DNA from 4 places in the Lysinibacillus sp. FSL K6-3209 genome. Region 2 is predicted to be linked to each of the others. Evidence: riboswitches for the same ligand, from Rfam matches in the RefSeq annotation. Region 2 holds a riboswitch; each other region holds the start of a gene.

Region 1 (3,215 bases), 1.5 Mb from region 2:
TCTCCTCGGAGTAACTCTTTTGGAAAATCGGATCAATCGTTGCCGTACTGCCTGCCAAAATGGATGTCGATGAATTTGGTGCTACTGCCATTACATACCCATTGCGCATTCCATAATTCGCGACATCCGCACGCAATGCTTGCCACTTGTCACTGTTGTAGCTACGCTTGTCAAAATAAGCACCTGTTTGCCAGTCAGAGCCCTCAAATAATGGGTAAGCACCTTTTTCTCGCGCAAGTGCACTCGATGCACGAATCGTTAAGTATGCAATATGCTCGTATAATTTATCAGCATAGTCAACTGCCTCATCCGACTCCCATTGAATTTCCTTCAAGGCAAGTAAATGATGCCAACCAAATGTCCCTAGCCCAATTCCACGATAACGAGCATTAGTACGCTCCGCTTGTTTCACAGGAATAGTATTTAAGGCAATGACATTATCTAACATGCGCACTTGAATCGGTATTAAACGCTCTAACACACCAGCCGGAACAGCCTTCCCTAAATTGACAGAAGATAAATTACATACAACAAAATCTCCAGGCTTACGACGTGTCACAATCACATCATCTTCTAACGTAATGGATTCGAATTGCGTTGGCGACATGTTTTGGAAAATTTCAGTACATAAATTTGAACTATAAATCATCCCTTCGTGCTTATTTGGATTCATGCGATTTACTTCATCGCGGTAAAACATAAATGGTACACCTGTTTCCAACTGTGAACGCATAATACGCTTCATAATATCGATTGCCGGCACCACTTCTCGACTTAATAGTGGATTGGCAATGCACGACGCATATTTATCTCGGAAAGAGCCTTGTCCTTTTTGCTCATCATAACAATCTTCGAGTGAGAAGCCCATTACCTCACGTACTTCATGTGGGTCAAATAAATGCCACTCTCCACGCGCTTCGACTGCTTCCATAAAAATATCTGGTAAACATAAACCAGTGAAAATATCATGCGCGCGTAATCGTTCGTCTCCATTATTTAAACGTAAATCTAAAAACGTAAAGACATCTTTATGCCAAACATCTAAATAAACAGCGATTGCGCCTTGGCGTTGACCAAGCTGATCCACTGACACCGCTGTATTATTGAGCTGTTTGATCCAAGGCAGTACTCCACTAGATGCGCCTTTAAACCCTTTAATAGAGGAGCCGCGACTACGGATTTTTCCCATGTAAACGCCTATACCGCCCCCGTATTTCGATAATGTTGCAACATCTGTGTTCGTATCATAAATACTTTGTAAACTATCATCTACCGTATCAATAAAGCAGCTTGAAAGCTGGCCATGTGTTTTTCCGGCATTTGACAATGTCGGTGTTGCAACCGTCATATATAAATTACTCATCGCCCAATACGATTCTCGTACTTTTTCTAAGCGGTTTTCCGTTTCATCTTGCATCAATGTCATTGCAATGACCATCCAACGCTCTTGCGGTAATTCTACAGGTGTTTTTGTATAATCACGCACAACATAGCGGTCCATTAACGTTTTTAATCCGATATACGTAAACAGTTCATCACGACTCTGTTCAAGATAAGACGCAAGCTCGACTAGCTCTAGTTCACTATACTTCGTCGTTAAACAGTCATGATAAAGCCCTGCCTCGGTATAGCGAGCAAGTTGCTCCGGAAATACCTTATAGACATCTTCCACCCCAACGCCACGACGGGTAGCAAATTGATCATACAATTTTTCTAAGTAAATTTGGGCAGCAACAAATGTCCAATATGGCTCTTCCTCATCAATAAGACTAAGTGTTTGTAAAATCATCGCATCCGCCCAAGCTTCAAATGTTGCATTGTCATTTTTTCGTAGCCATCTATCCGATAATCTTACAAAGCTTTCAAGCTCCTCCTCTGTGTAACTTTTCTTTAACTTAGCCATCTGTTGTTCGATTTGAATTGTCATATTCCCATTCTCTCCCTTTCTATCAGCGCACACAAAAAAGCGATTACACACCATGTTTCGGTTGCGTAATCGCTGTAAAATCGGAAATGGAAATGAAGGACATGTACACATCGAAGTGGACAAATCTCTCGCCTCCACTTCTCAATCCCCGAAGATGTGTTGCTGTCTTGAACAACTCGGCAGGTCTCCTGGCTCATGCTTCCTTCAAATAATTGCCTTCCCGTTCTTTCACAGTGGCATCCTAATTATTTGTCAGCACTTACAGTTGCGGGGACAGCTTCGGCTTTAGATATCTCTATTTCCGAATTCCCTTTTAAACCATACTGGTACCGCTTGTCCAATATACTATATATAGTGTTTTAACTCCTAAACAAATCTAACATATTGTGTTTAACGTTTCAATAGGCGTTTTGCCCCTTGTATTCTCGTAAACGCTACTTTTGCTCGAAGCAAGCCCTATTCCAATGCAGTTTTACGCAGTTTCTCAAAATTTCTAGTAAAAATTTTTTGTGCCAGTTGCTCTTTTTCTGGATTGATTCCTAGTAAAATTACCGCACATGGGCCTGCTGTTTTTCCTACATCCAACGAACTTTTAATTTGTTGCTGCCCAAAAAGTCTTGAAAATTCTGCTTGTAAGCCTTGAGAACCTACCGGCCAAACTTGTTGCACAATTTCCTCGCGCCAAGCTTGGTAAATGGGTTGTAGTTGGGCCACATCTTCAGGCTTCGCAAGCACTTCATTGCCAACGAGTGGCAGTCCATACGTATACCAAATCAGGTTGTCACGAACAAATGGCGACCTTGTTTGTATTTCACCTAACATGGTTACAGATAATCCCGATTGCACTGTCGGCATATTGGATTCTGAACTGCCATTTACAGGTGGACATGGTAGACCTGCTTCTTCAAAAACTTGCGCAAGTCCTACGACATAACGAGACCACGCCTCATCACCTGAAAAGTTGGCAAGAATAATATGACTGGGTAGAGCATCGCCTGCAAGCTGTTCTAGAAAAGTGACGCGCCCAGTTAAATAGGCCGTTAATGTATCCGGAGCCGATACGACATCTTGAGGTTTTTCTCCGATGGCAGCAGCATTATCTGTTGTAACAATCAGATTCCCTATTTTTACTGCATTTCTCAATTTGCTCGCCCCGCCTTACGAACAAACACTTTCGAGAGTATTGGCATCACGACAGCGACAATCAATAAATTGATGACAGTTGCCATGAAAATACTCGCTAATGAGCCCCAGAAAAACGCTGGACTAATGATGAAATAAAATGGGA
Region 2 (3,215 bases):
CTACGTGGAAATTGTTCAAAAATTGTTTGAGTGACTGGCACTTAAATAGGTTAAATAGGGTTTGCCTGTTAGTGGGTGTGTTTGAATATCGGCGCATACTCCAAAAACATCACGCAGTAGTTTAGGCGTTAACACTTCTTCTGGCGTACCATATTGAACGATACGTCCTTGTTGTAAAACATAAATGTAGTCGCAGTACATTGCTGCCATATTTAAATCATGTAAGGCGGCGACAACCGTCAAATGCAGTGTTTGAATTAAATCCATTAGTTGTAATTGATGCTGGATATCTAAATGATTTGTCGGCTCATCTAAAATAAGTATCTGTGCTTGCTGTGCAAGTGCACGCGCAACCATTACTCTCTTCTTTTCCCCTCCAGAAAGGGAAGTAAAACTACGTGTTTCTAAATGGGCAATACCTGTTTGAGACAAGGCTTCTTTTACAATATTAAAGTCTTCCTTATTGTCCAGCTCAAAAAGCTTTTTATGCGGCGTTCTTCCCATACTCACTAAATCTTTTACTAGAAAGTCGAACAACACAGGCGTTTCTTGACTGACAACTGCTAATTTCTTTGCAATGACTTTACTCGATTGCTTAAAAATATCTTGCTCATTTAATAGCACTGTACCGTTTTCTGGCTTTAATAAACGATACATATTTTTTAGCAATGTAGACTTTCCACTTCCATTAGGACCAATTAACCCAACAAACTGCTTATCTTTTATTTGTATACTTACTTTCTCTAATATGCATTGATCATGAATGGAGAATGATACATCCTTTGCTTCTAATGTCATAACCTTTAATCTCCTTCACCAAATGAATAATTGTTTCGACGTAATAGCCAAATGAAAAATGGTCCTCCACAAAAAGCAGTAATAATACCAATCGGCATTTCTTCTGGGGCTATTAATACACGTGCAAGTGCATCCGCCCAAACTAGAAAAATCCCCCCTAACAATGCACTTATGGGGATAACATGTTTATAATTAGAGCCAACTAGCAAGCGTACGATATGCGGAATAATTAAACCAACAAACCCGATGGAACCACTTACTGCAACGAGCACACCTGTCAGTAAAGATACGAGTACTATTAGCTGTATGCGAAACTGTTGAAGATTCACCCCTAACGTGACGGCCGCTTCTTCCCCAAGTAATAATAAATTCAAATTTCGATAGTATAGCCACAACAATCCAAATACGATAAAAAAGACAATGACTGGAATAAATAAATTACTCCATTTTGCTCCTGCTAGACTGCCTAACATCCAATACATAACAGCTTTAATACCGCCCTCTTCCTTAGACATCATTAACATAAAATTCGAAGTGGCAGATAAGATAAAGGACACCGCCATCCCCGCTAGTAAAAGGCGAAAAATCGAAATACGGCCTCCTACACGCGACAACAAAAATACCAAAACAATTGCAATAAAAGAGCCTAAAAAAGCTGAGACTGAAAGGGCGTAGATGCCTAAAAATGAAAACGCCCCTAAAATAATGACAGCTGTTGCACCGACTGTCGCTCCAGAAGAAATACCTAAAATATACGGATCAGCTATCGAATTACGGACTAGTGCTTGAACAGCAGCACCAGCAACAGCTAAACCTGCACCAACAACAGCCGCTAGGATAACGCGAGGAACACGGATTTGCCATATAATAATCTCTTGCGAGCGACTCCAATCCGCCTCTACAGAACTAGAAAAAAATGGCATTTTCGAAAGAATTACTTTCCATACATGTAACGGCGTAACTGACACAGACCCAATCATAATGGCCACTGTCATAGACGCAATAAGCGCTAGAAAAAGGGTCAAAGAAAATAACATAAATTTTTTATTCATTTGGTTATGAACTCCTTATCAATCATGATAAAGACGAAGCAATAAAAAAAGGCATTCTACGCATACATGCATAGAAATACCCTTAGCTAAACAAATTAGGAGAAATATCCATCAATTGTCCGTAATTGCTTGCATCCTCGTGGGCATTACAGGTATGAACTAACTGGCAGGTCTCCTGGCTCCGATTCATCGTATCTACGATTGCCTTCCCATTTAAAAACAGTGGCTACAATATCATAGAACTCCTCGTTACAGTTGCGGGACAGCGTCGGATTTACACCGACTTCCCTTTTAAGTGATGCTCGTGTTTACAAGCGTCACACCATTAGTATCTGAAATTTTAAAATTATGACGATTCTATCATACATCATTATCGTAGTCTATTATTTCCTTCATTTAGGAATCTAACTTTCCTCTTTTCAAACTAAATCCATCATTTCTGCACATTTACTTGTTACATTAAAGACACATCAAATCGAAGGAGGAAATTCATATGGTGGTAAATAAAAATCGGCTCCTAATGATAGTGGCAGCAATTGCTTTACTAATACTTTCAGCTTGTGCTGATAATACAGCGAAATCAGAATCTGTTCATAGCGACAAAACAGACCACGGCGAAGAGATGGATCATGGGGATGAAATGGATCATTCCATGATGAATCATTCAAGCTCTGGTGAAGTTCCAGCCACTTTAAAAACAGCCGAAAATCCAAAATTCCCTGTCGGCAGTAAGGCTATTCTTACAGATGGCCATATGTCAGGAATGACAGGAGCCGAAGCGACAATTGTCGGCGCTTACGATACGACAGCATATATTATTTCATTCGAGCCTACTACTGGTGGTAAGACAATTGAAAATCATAAATGGGTGATTCATGAGGAATTAATCGACCCAGGTGAAGCACCTTTATCTCCAGGAACAGAAGTAAAAACAGATGCTACACATATGACAGGCATGGAAAATGCGACTGTACGCATTGATGATGCAGTACAAACGACTGTCTATATGGTCGATTTTGCTTTAACAACTACTGGTGAAGAAATGAAAAATCATAAATGGGTGACTGATAGCGAGCTAGCGACAAAATAATGAGGTTGGGACAAAAGAGAAAAGGTGTTAGATTGATGGCAGTCAATCTAACACCTTTTTTGCTACGCCGTTGTTGTCCGCTACGGCGGTGCTTTCCGCTCAGCACCGTAAGCTGCAACCCTCGCTAACGCGCGGTCTGTTACGTCTTACATTGTGTGCTGTTCTGAGCAGGAGTCACCGCTTCCGCTACCAACAACTAGTGAACACTTCTAATTTTTTATTTATTGCAAAAGCAAGAAAAGATAAGTTCTCCATATAGCAAAAATTTATGAACA
Region 3 (3,215 bases), 1.7 Mb from region 2:
CAAGCGGAGAATATCTTACTTGAGCCCTATTACCGCTTCAAAATGAAAGCATCCAATGATTTTATTGGGCGAATGATGAACGATATCCAACAAGCAGATGGTACTTTTGATTCTCCGATATTGTCAGAGGAGCAAGTCATTTTAACAGGACGTGTACCTGTTGCTACATTTATGCACTATAGTACTACTTTCGCTGCTTACACGAATGGCAAAGGCTCTTTATCTTTACAATTCGATGGCTATGATAGATGTCATAATAGCGAGGCAATAATCGCACAAATCAATTATAATAAACAGGCTGATCCTGACTATACGTCGTCGAGCATTTTTTGTGCGAAAGGAAAAGGCTATTCAGTCCCATGGAATGAGGCAAAAGCAGCCATGCATTGTCTATAAAATAAATAGGCATCGAATGTTTTTCGATGCCTTTCTGACAGAAAATCGAATACTGCATAACATGCGTACCAATACATTTTATATAATCTACAACGCTTTTTTCGTTTTCCTATTCAAAGAATTCGCTGACTCCACAATCACATACCCATGATGATTTGAGAAATCCACAAGAACCGAACCAGGCTTACTTTTTAAAATCTGTAATTGCTCAATACGTTGGAGTAACAATTGATGACCGTTGCCACGTGGATGCCAATTTAAATGATAATCATTTAATTCTTTTACACTTTGTAAAAACTGAGCATATTCACGCTCTACATAGTCTAGTAAATGTTGTATTTTACTATAGTCTTGATTTTCTTGAGCTACTAACGATAAATCTTCCATATACGTCTGATAAAAACGCATTACCATCGAACATAGTAAATCATTGACCCTTGCAGCACTTAAAATAGGCTTCGATTCTACATTCAGGCGATCCAAATTGGGTTTAGCTCGAATTGAATCGATGCGTGTAATTAAATGATAGGCTTCCTCATTTACTTCGTAAACGATTGGATTGGTTGGCATATACATCATAAAACCATTCTTTTTTGTTTTCAATTCATCAGCCACACTTGCTTTCGCAAATAAGTATCCTTCATAGTCATCATTTCGAATCCAAATAATGTCTTTATTATAAAAAATGCAATCAAATAATCGATCGTGCGGAATAAGCCCTGTGGCTAAAAACTGATCTACTAGTGCTTCAATAACCATTCTCGTTTTTCGTTGCTTGGCAACTTCCGTGCGCGGTTGCTTACAAATCTTCATATCAACATTTTTCTTTTCTCGTGTTGAACATACCTGAATTTTTGTCATACTTGCACCTCTTCTCGTACATATTTTCAAAACGAAGGTATCGATTACATAAAAAAAACGGATTTCCTGCAAATGTAGAGGAAATCCGTGATTATGGCCATCGTACTTCAAAAATATCATTCATCCGATAACATCAAACAGTGCACCAATGGAAGCGATCTGGCTTGATGCCGTATCCCTTTACATCCTTTGGTGTTGGTCGTTTGACGTACTGTGACGAACAGATTATTCTGTTTTGTCAACATGCCACCTCCTATTCCTCGTAGGTTTATGGTGTGTACTCGTAACAGGCAGGTCTCCTGACTTATGGTCATCGCTTCTTTTCACCTTCCCGTCGTTTGACAGTGGTCATAATTTGAAAAGACGCTCACATTCACAGTTGCGGGACAGCGTCGGATTTGCACCGACTTCCCTTTTAAGTAAATTGCACGCAATTTACACCTCTTACTACACGCTATTCAGTTGTGAAGGAATTTGCTAGAAAATTCCTATTAAACTATTACTTTATATTGTAAAGTAGTGGTATTTTAAAGTCAAACAGCAGCATAAAAGTATGTGCATTGCTATCAATGCACGAACTGTCACCTAAAGAACGATGCATTTTTATTTATACATGAAATTGATTTGTAATCTTTTGTAAATCATCAGCCTGTATCGTTAATTCCTGCGAAACTTGATTGACTGCTTGCATGGAAGCCGTTTGTTCATCCATTGACTGTAGCACAGCTTCTGTATAGCTGGACAATTGATCCATCCCCCCTGCAATTGTTGACACGAGATTAGCTACCTCATTTGCACGATTTGACAAGTAATTTACAGTTGTTGAAATGCCTTCGAGTTGATCAGTCATTTGGCTAACGTGCTGCGAAATGTTGCCAAAAGATTTTGTTGCTTCATCAATGACATAGACCCCCTGTTGAACATTTTTTAAGTCTTCTTCCACAGCCACAGCAACTTGTTTCGTATCACTTTCAATACCTACTACAAGATCCACAATTTGAATGGCAGAGTGCTTGGATTGCTCTGCTAATTGACGAACTTCTTCTGCAACGACTGCAAAACCTTTCCCATGTTCTCCAGCCCGTGCCGCTTCAATCGCAGCATTTAGAGCAAGTAAATTCGTTTGATCTGTAATCGTTGTAATCATTTCTGTCATTTTTTTAATATCCGTCATTTTACTTGATAATTGTTGTATTAAGGTACTTGTTTTATCTGTTGAAGATGAAATAAACTCCATCTGGTTTTTCGCAACATGCAAAATTTCTGCACCATTTCCTGCGATATCATTCGCTTCTTTCGCGTGGTTGAAAACATCCTGTGTGGCAACCGAAATACGCTCAATGCCGTCCACTGTTTCCTGCATCGCAACAGCACTATTGTTTGCCGATTGTGCGGCTTGTTTAAGGCCATTTGACGTTTTTTCCATTTGATGGTCAACTTCTTCAACAGCCATTGTAATTTCATTTGTACTGGCTGACAATTCTTCGATACTGGCAGATAAATCTGTCGAACTGTTGGCAATTGTTAGTGTCATCGTACGCAATTGCTCTTTCATCTCTAGAAAAGCATTTGCTAATTCTGAAATCTCACTATTGTCTTGTACAGTAATGACATCAGAGTCAAAGTTACCTACTGCAATTGCTTTCGCAGCATTAGATAATTGGTTAATAGGTTGAATCACTTTATATTTAACATAGAAGATATAGGATAAAGTAATGGAGATACCAATAATCGTTAATATTGTAGATAGCCATGCTAATGCTGTTAAATTAGCAAGATCTATTATTAACACTACAATCATTATTAAATTTAATAATGAAAAACCAAAAATACTTTTTTTTCGTAAAGTCATTCCAAAATCCCCTAACTATAATATTACTATAATACCATTATTATAGTTTATTTATCCTAAGATTGATAGAAATACGCCCATCTTTTATATGTATATTGGTATACTA
Region 4 (3,215 bases), 1.1 Mb from region 2:
GGGAGCAACATTTTTAACAGAGCGGCAAGGTGGTTCGGATGTTGGTGCAAATATTGTAAAGGCTAGACAAGATGGACAGCATTATCTTATGTACGGAGAAAAATATTTTGCATCGAATGTAGGAATGTGTGGTGTGGCAATGGTTTTAGCACGCATTGAGGGCGCATCTACAGGCTCGAAAGGTTTAACATTATTTGCGGTCCCTTGGCGTCTAGACAATGGTAAGATAAACAACCTTCGCATTCGTCGTTTAAAAGATAAGCTCGGTGTGAGAGCAGTGCCATCAGGTGAGGTGGAGTTTGATGGTTCTTTAGCATATGTCGTTGGAGAACCGAACAAAGGAATCTATTATATGCTAGAGGCGCTTAATTTATCTAGAATTTGCAATGCAGTGGCTTCTATCGGTATTATGCGTCGCGGATTTTTAGAGGCGAAGCATTATGTGACTAATCGGAATGCATTCGGGCAACCTTTAATACAATATCCTATGATTCAAGATACATTAGGGAAATATGCGGCGAAGGTCCATGTAGAAGTGGCTACTGTTTTTGACCTTATTCAATTGTATGACAAGGTAACAAGTGGTCAGGGCGATGAGCAGGATATGGTTCTTAATCGCTTGAATATCGCCATTATGAAGAAAGAAACGGCTGAACAAGCGGTACATTATGCAAGCGAAGCGATTGAATTACATGGGGGAAATGGCTTTATTGAAGATTTTGTTACGCCTCGTTTGCTAAGAGATGCGCAAGTACTTACGGTGTGGGAAGGTACAGCGAATATTTTAGCATTAGAGCTTATTCGCTTAGTCGATAAATATTTTGCCCATGAATTATTTGTACGAGTAATGCACGAGCGGTTGACTAAATTAGCAAATGGCTCATTAGTACAAATTGTGGAAGAGCAGCTAGTGAAATTAGAAGGTACATTACAAACATTTAGTCGTCTGGATGAAGCGACTAAATCATACGAAGCAAAGGGAGTAGCCGAAAAAATGGCTCATCTCTATGAAAGTGTAGTAGCAGTCGAATGGGCAGCTAAATTTGGCGGCAAATACGAAAAGCTAGCAGATATATATTTAGAAAATACATGGGCATTGCGTGAAATTGGTGCACCCATGAAAACGGTCCAGTATTTTTCAGATATTATGTAGGGGAATAAGCCTTTTAATAAGTTATCAGACGGTAGATAAACTCAAATTTTTGTGAGTTTATCTACCGTCTTTAGGGTGTCAGGCACGCACACAATTTTTGAAGCGCCCAGAATGGTGTCACTTTTTTTATCGTTCCCTATTTCTATTTTCATGTATAATAAAATCAACTGAATATTATAAAGGTTCTTTACTTAAGTAAAGTGAAAAGGGAAATCGGTGTAATTCCGATGCGGTCCCGCCACTGTAAGTGTGAGTTTTTTCAATGGATGCCACTGAAAGTTATTTTGGGAAGGCATGAAAAAGCATTTGGAGCACGAGCCAGGAGACCTGCCTTTATAGAACATTACATTTCAGCCTACGAGGATAGGATGGTGGTTTTTTGTGCAAGCCCGCCTCTCGTTAAATGGACGAGGGCTTTTTTTATGTTTTGTAAGGCGACTATCGATAACCATTGAAAATAAAAGGTGAGCAATCCCCATATTTAATAATGACAATCAACATACTATCGATCAATCAAGTTAACAGAGCTAAAAAATGCACATACAATCTAAGGAGGATTCTCAATGAAAAAGTATTGGAAGATAGGATTATCAGCATTTTTGGCAATGGGTTTACTTGCAGCATGTGGAGCACAACCGAAAAACGAGCAATCTACATCAGAACAGCAGGAGCAACAAGTAACCAAACAAGAAGAAGCAACATTTCCAGTGACAATAAAAGATGCTACTGGCAAAGATATCGTGCTAGAAGCACCGCCTGAAAAAATTGTTTCTCTTATTCCGAGTAATACAGAAATATTATTTGGGCTTGGCCTAGATGATGAAATTGTCGGCGTCAATGATTATGATGATTATCCACCGGAGGCAGCTAAAAAAGAAAAAGTCGGCAGTATGGAATTCAATATTGAACAAATTATCGCCTTACAGCCAGATATTGTGTTTGCTCATGAATCAGGAATGGCTTCGTTAGATGGAGCGATGGATCAGCTTGAAGCAGCGGGTGTAAAGGTATTTGTAGTGGCGAATGCAAGCGATTTTAATGAAACTTATACGACGATTGAGCAATTAGGACGCGCAACTGGTAAGTTACCGGAGGCACAAAAAATTATTGCTAATATGAAAGTCAAAGTGGAAGAAATCCAAGCGAATTTGCAAGATGTGGAACCAAAGAAAGTCTTTGTCGAAACGTCAGATGAGCCTGAAATCTACACACCTGGTAAGGATACATTTATGCAGGAAATGCTAAATATGATTCATGCTGAAAATATTGCAGCTGATACAACTGGTTGGTTCAAAATTGATGCGGAGCAAATTATTACAAAAAATCCAGATGTCATCGTTGTCACATACGATTATGTGCCAGATATTTTAACGAAAATTCCACAACGTGCAGGCTTTGATACTATTACAGCTGTAAAAAATAAAGCAATTGTACAAGTAGATGAAAATTTAACAAGTCGTCAAGGTCCGCGTTTAGCAGATGGGCTTGAAGAGTTAGCGAAAGCCGTCTATCCAGAGGCTTTCGAGTGAATAGAGCATTTTTAGCCTATATTACAGCCATAACGTTACTTCTTGTTAGCATCTGGTGTGGCGTATCAATAGGCTCGGTTCATATTCCATTTGAAGTATTTTGGAATAGGGCGGCAGATGAAACAGCCGCTAATATTTTATGGAAAATTAGGTTGCCACGCGTATTGCTGGCAGGACTTGTTGGCGCATCGTTGGCGATTGCAGGGGCAGCTTTCCAAGGGTTGTTAAAGAATCCATTGGCAGATCCATATACGCTAGGTGTATCTTCGGGAGCGTCAGTAGGTGCTGTGGTGACACTATTTTTTGGTATCTCGATACCTGTTGTCGGACTGTATGCATTACCAACGCTTAGTATGGTGGGTGCGGTACTAACAATGGTAGCTGTCATGAGCTTTGCCAGAATAGTCGACCGTGCACTGAAAATGGAAACACTTATTTTAACAGGGGTTATTTTTAGTTCTTTTTTAGGATCTCTTATTTCCTTAATGATTGCATTATCAGGTGAAGAGCTCCGCCAAGTAATAGGATGGTTG

What was found. A riboswitch is a leader RNA that binds a small molecule or an ion and turns the genes downstream of it on or off. The one in region 2 is predicted to bind cobalamin.
Region 1: linked by a shared signal. The riboswitch ahead of MHH88_RS12245 (ribonucleoside-diphosphate reductase subunit alpha) and the one ahead of MHH88_RS19800 (iron chelate uptake ABC transporter family permease subunit) in region 2 are both predicted to bind cobalamin.
Region 3: linked by a shared signal. The riboswitch ahead of MHH88_RS11510 (hypothetical protein) and the one ahead of MHH88_RS19800 (iron chelate uptake ABC transporter family permease subunit) in region 2 are both predicted to bind cobalamin.
Region 4: linked by a shared signal. The riboswitch ahead of MHH88_RS02735 (ABC transporter substrate-binding protein) and the one ahead of MHH88_RS19800 (iron chelate uptake ABC transporter family permease subunit) in region 2 are both predicted to bind cobalamin.

Annotation. Positions count from the first base shown of each region.
Region 1 covers NZ_CP150264.1:2,532,697-2,535,911, forward strand. Annotated here, with positions in the region: gene MHH88_RS12245 (ribonucleoside-diphosphate reductase subunit alpha) at 1-1,927, opposite strand, end outside; cobalamin riboswitch at 2,088-2,276, opposite strand; gene MHH88_RS12250 (hypothetical protein) at 2,384-3,070, opposite strand; gene MHH88_RS12255 (ECF transporter S component) at 3,067-3,215, opposite strand, start outside.
Region 2 covers NZ_CP150264.1:4,071,648-4,074,862, forward strand. Annotated here, with positions in the region: gene MHH88_RS19795 (ABC transporter ATP-binding protein) at 16-798, opposite strand; gene MHH88_RS19800 (iron chelate uptake ABC transporter family permease subunit) at 804-1,850, opposite strand; cobalamin riboswitch at 1,998-2,192, opposite strand; gene MHH88_RS19805 (YdhK family protein) at 2,344-2,940, shown strand.
Region 3 covers NZ_CP150264.1:2,404,698-2,407,912, forward strand. Annotated here, with positions in the region: gene MHH88_RS11505 (translation factor GTPase family protein) at 1-396, shown strand, start outside; gene MHH88_RS11510 (hypothetical protein) at 484-1,257, opposite strand; cobalamin riboswitch at 1,529-1,717, opposite strand; gene MHH88_RS11515 (methyl-accepting chemotaxis protein) at 1,865-3,109, opposite strand.
Region 4 covers NZ_CP150264.1:549,789-553,003, forward strand. Annotated here, with positions in the region: gene MHH88_RS02730 (acyl-CoA dehydrogenase family protein) at 1-1,153, shown strand, start outside; cobalamin riboswitch at 1,317-1,503, shown strand; gene MHH88_RS02735 (ABC transporter substrate-binding protein) at 1,717-2,682, shown strand; gene MHH88_RS02740 (iron ABC transporter permease) at 2,679-3,215, shown strand, end outside.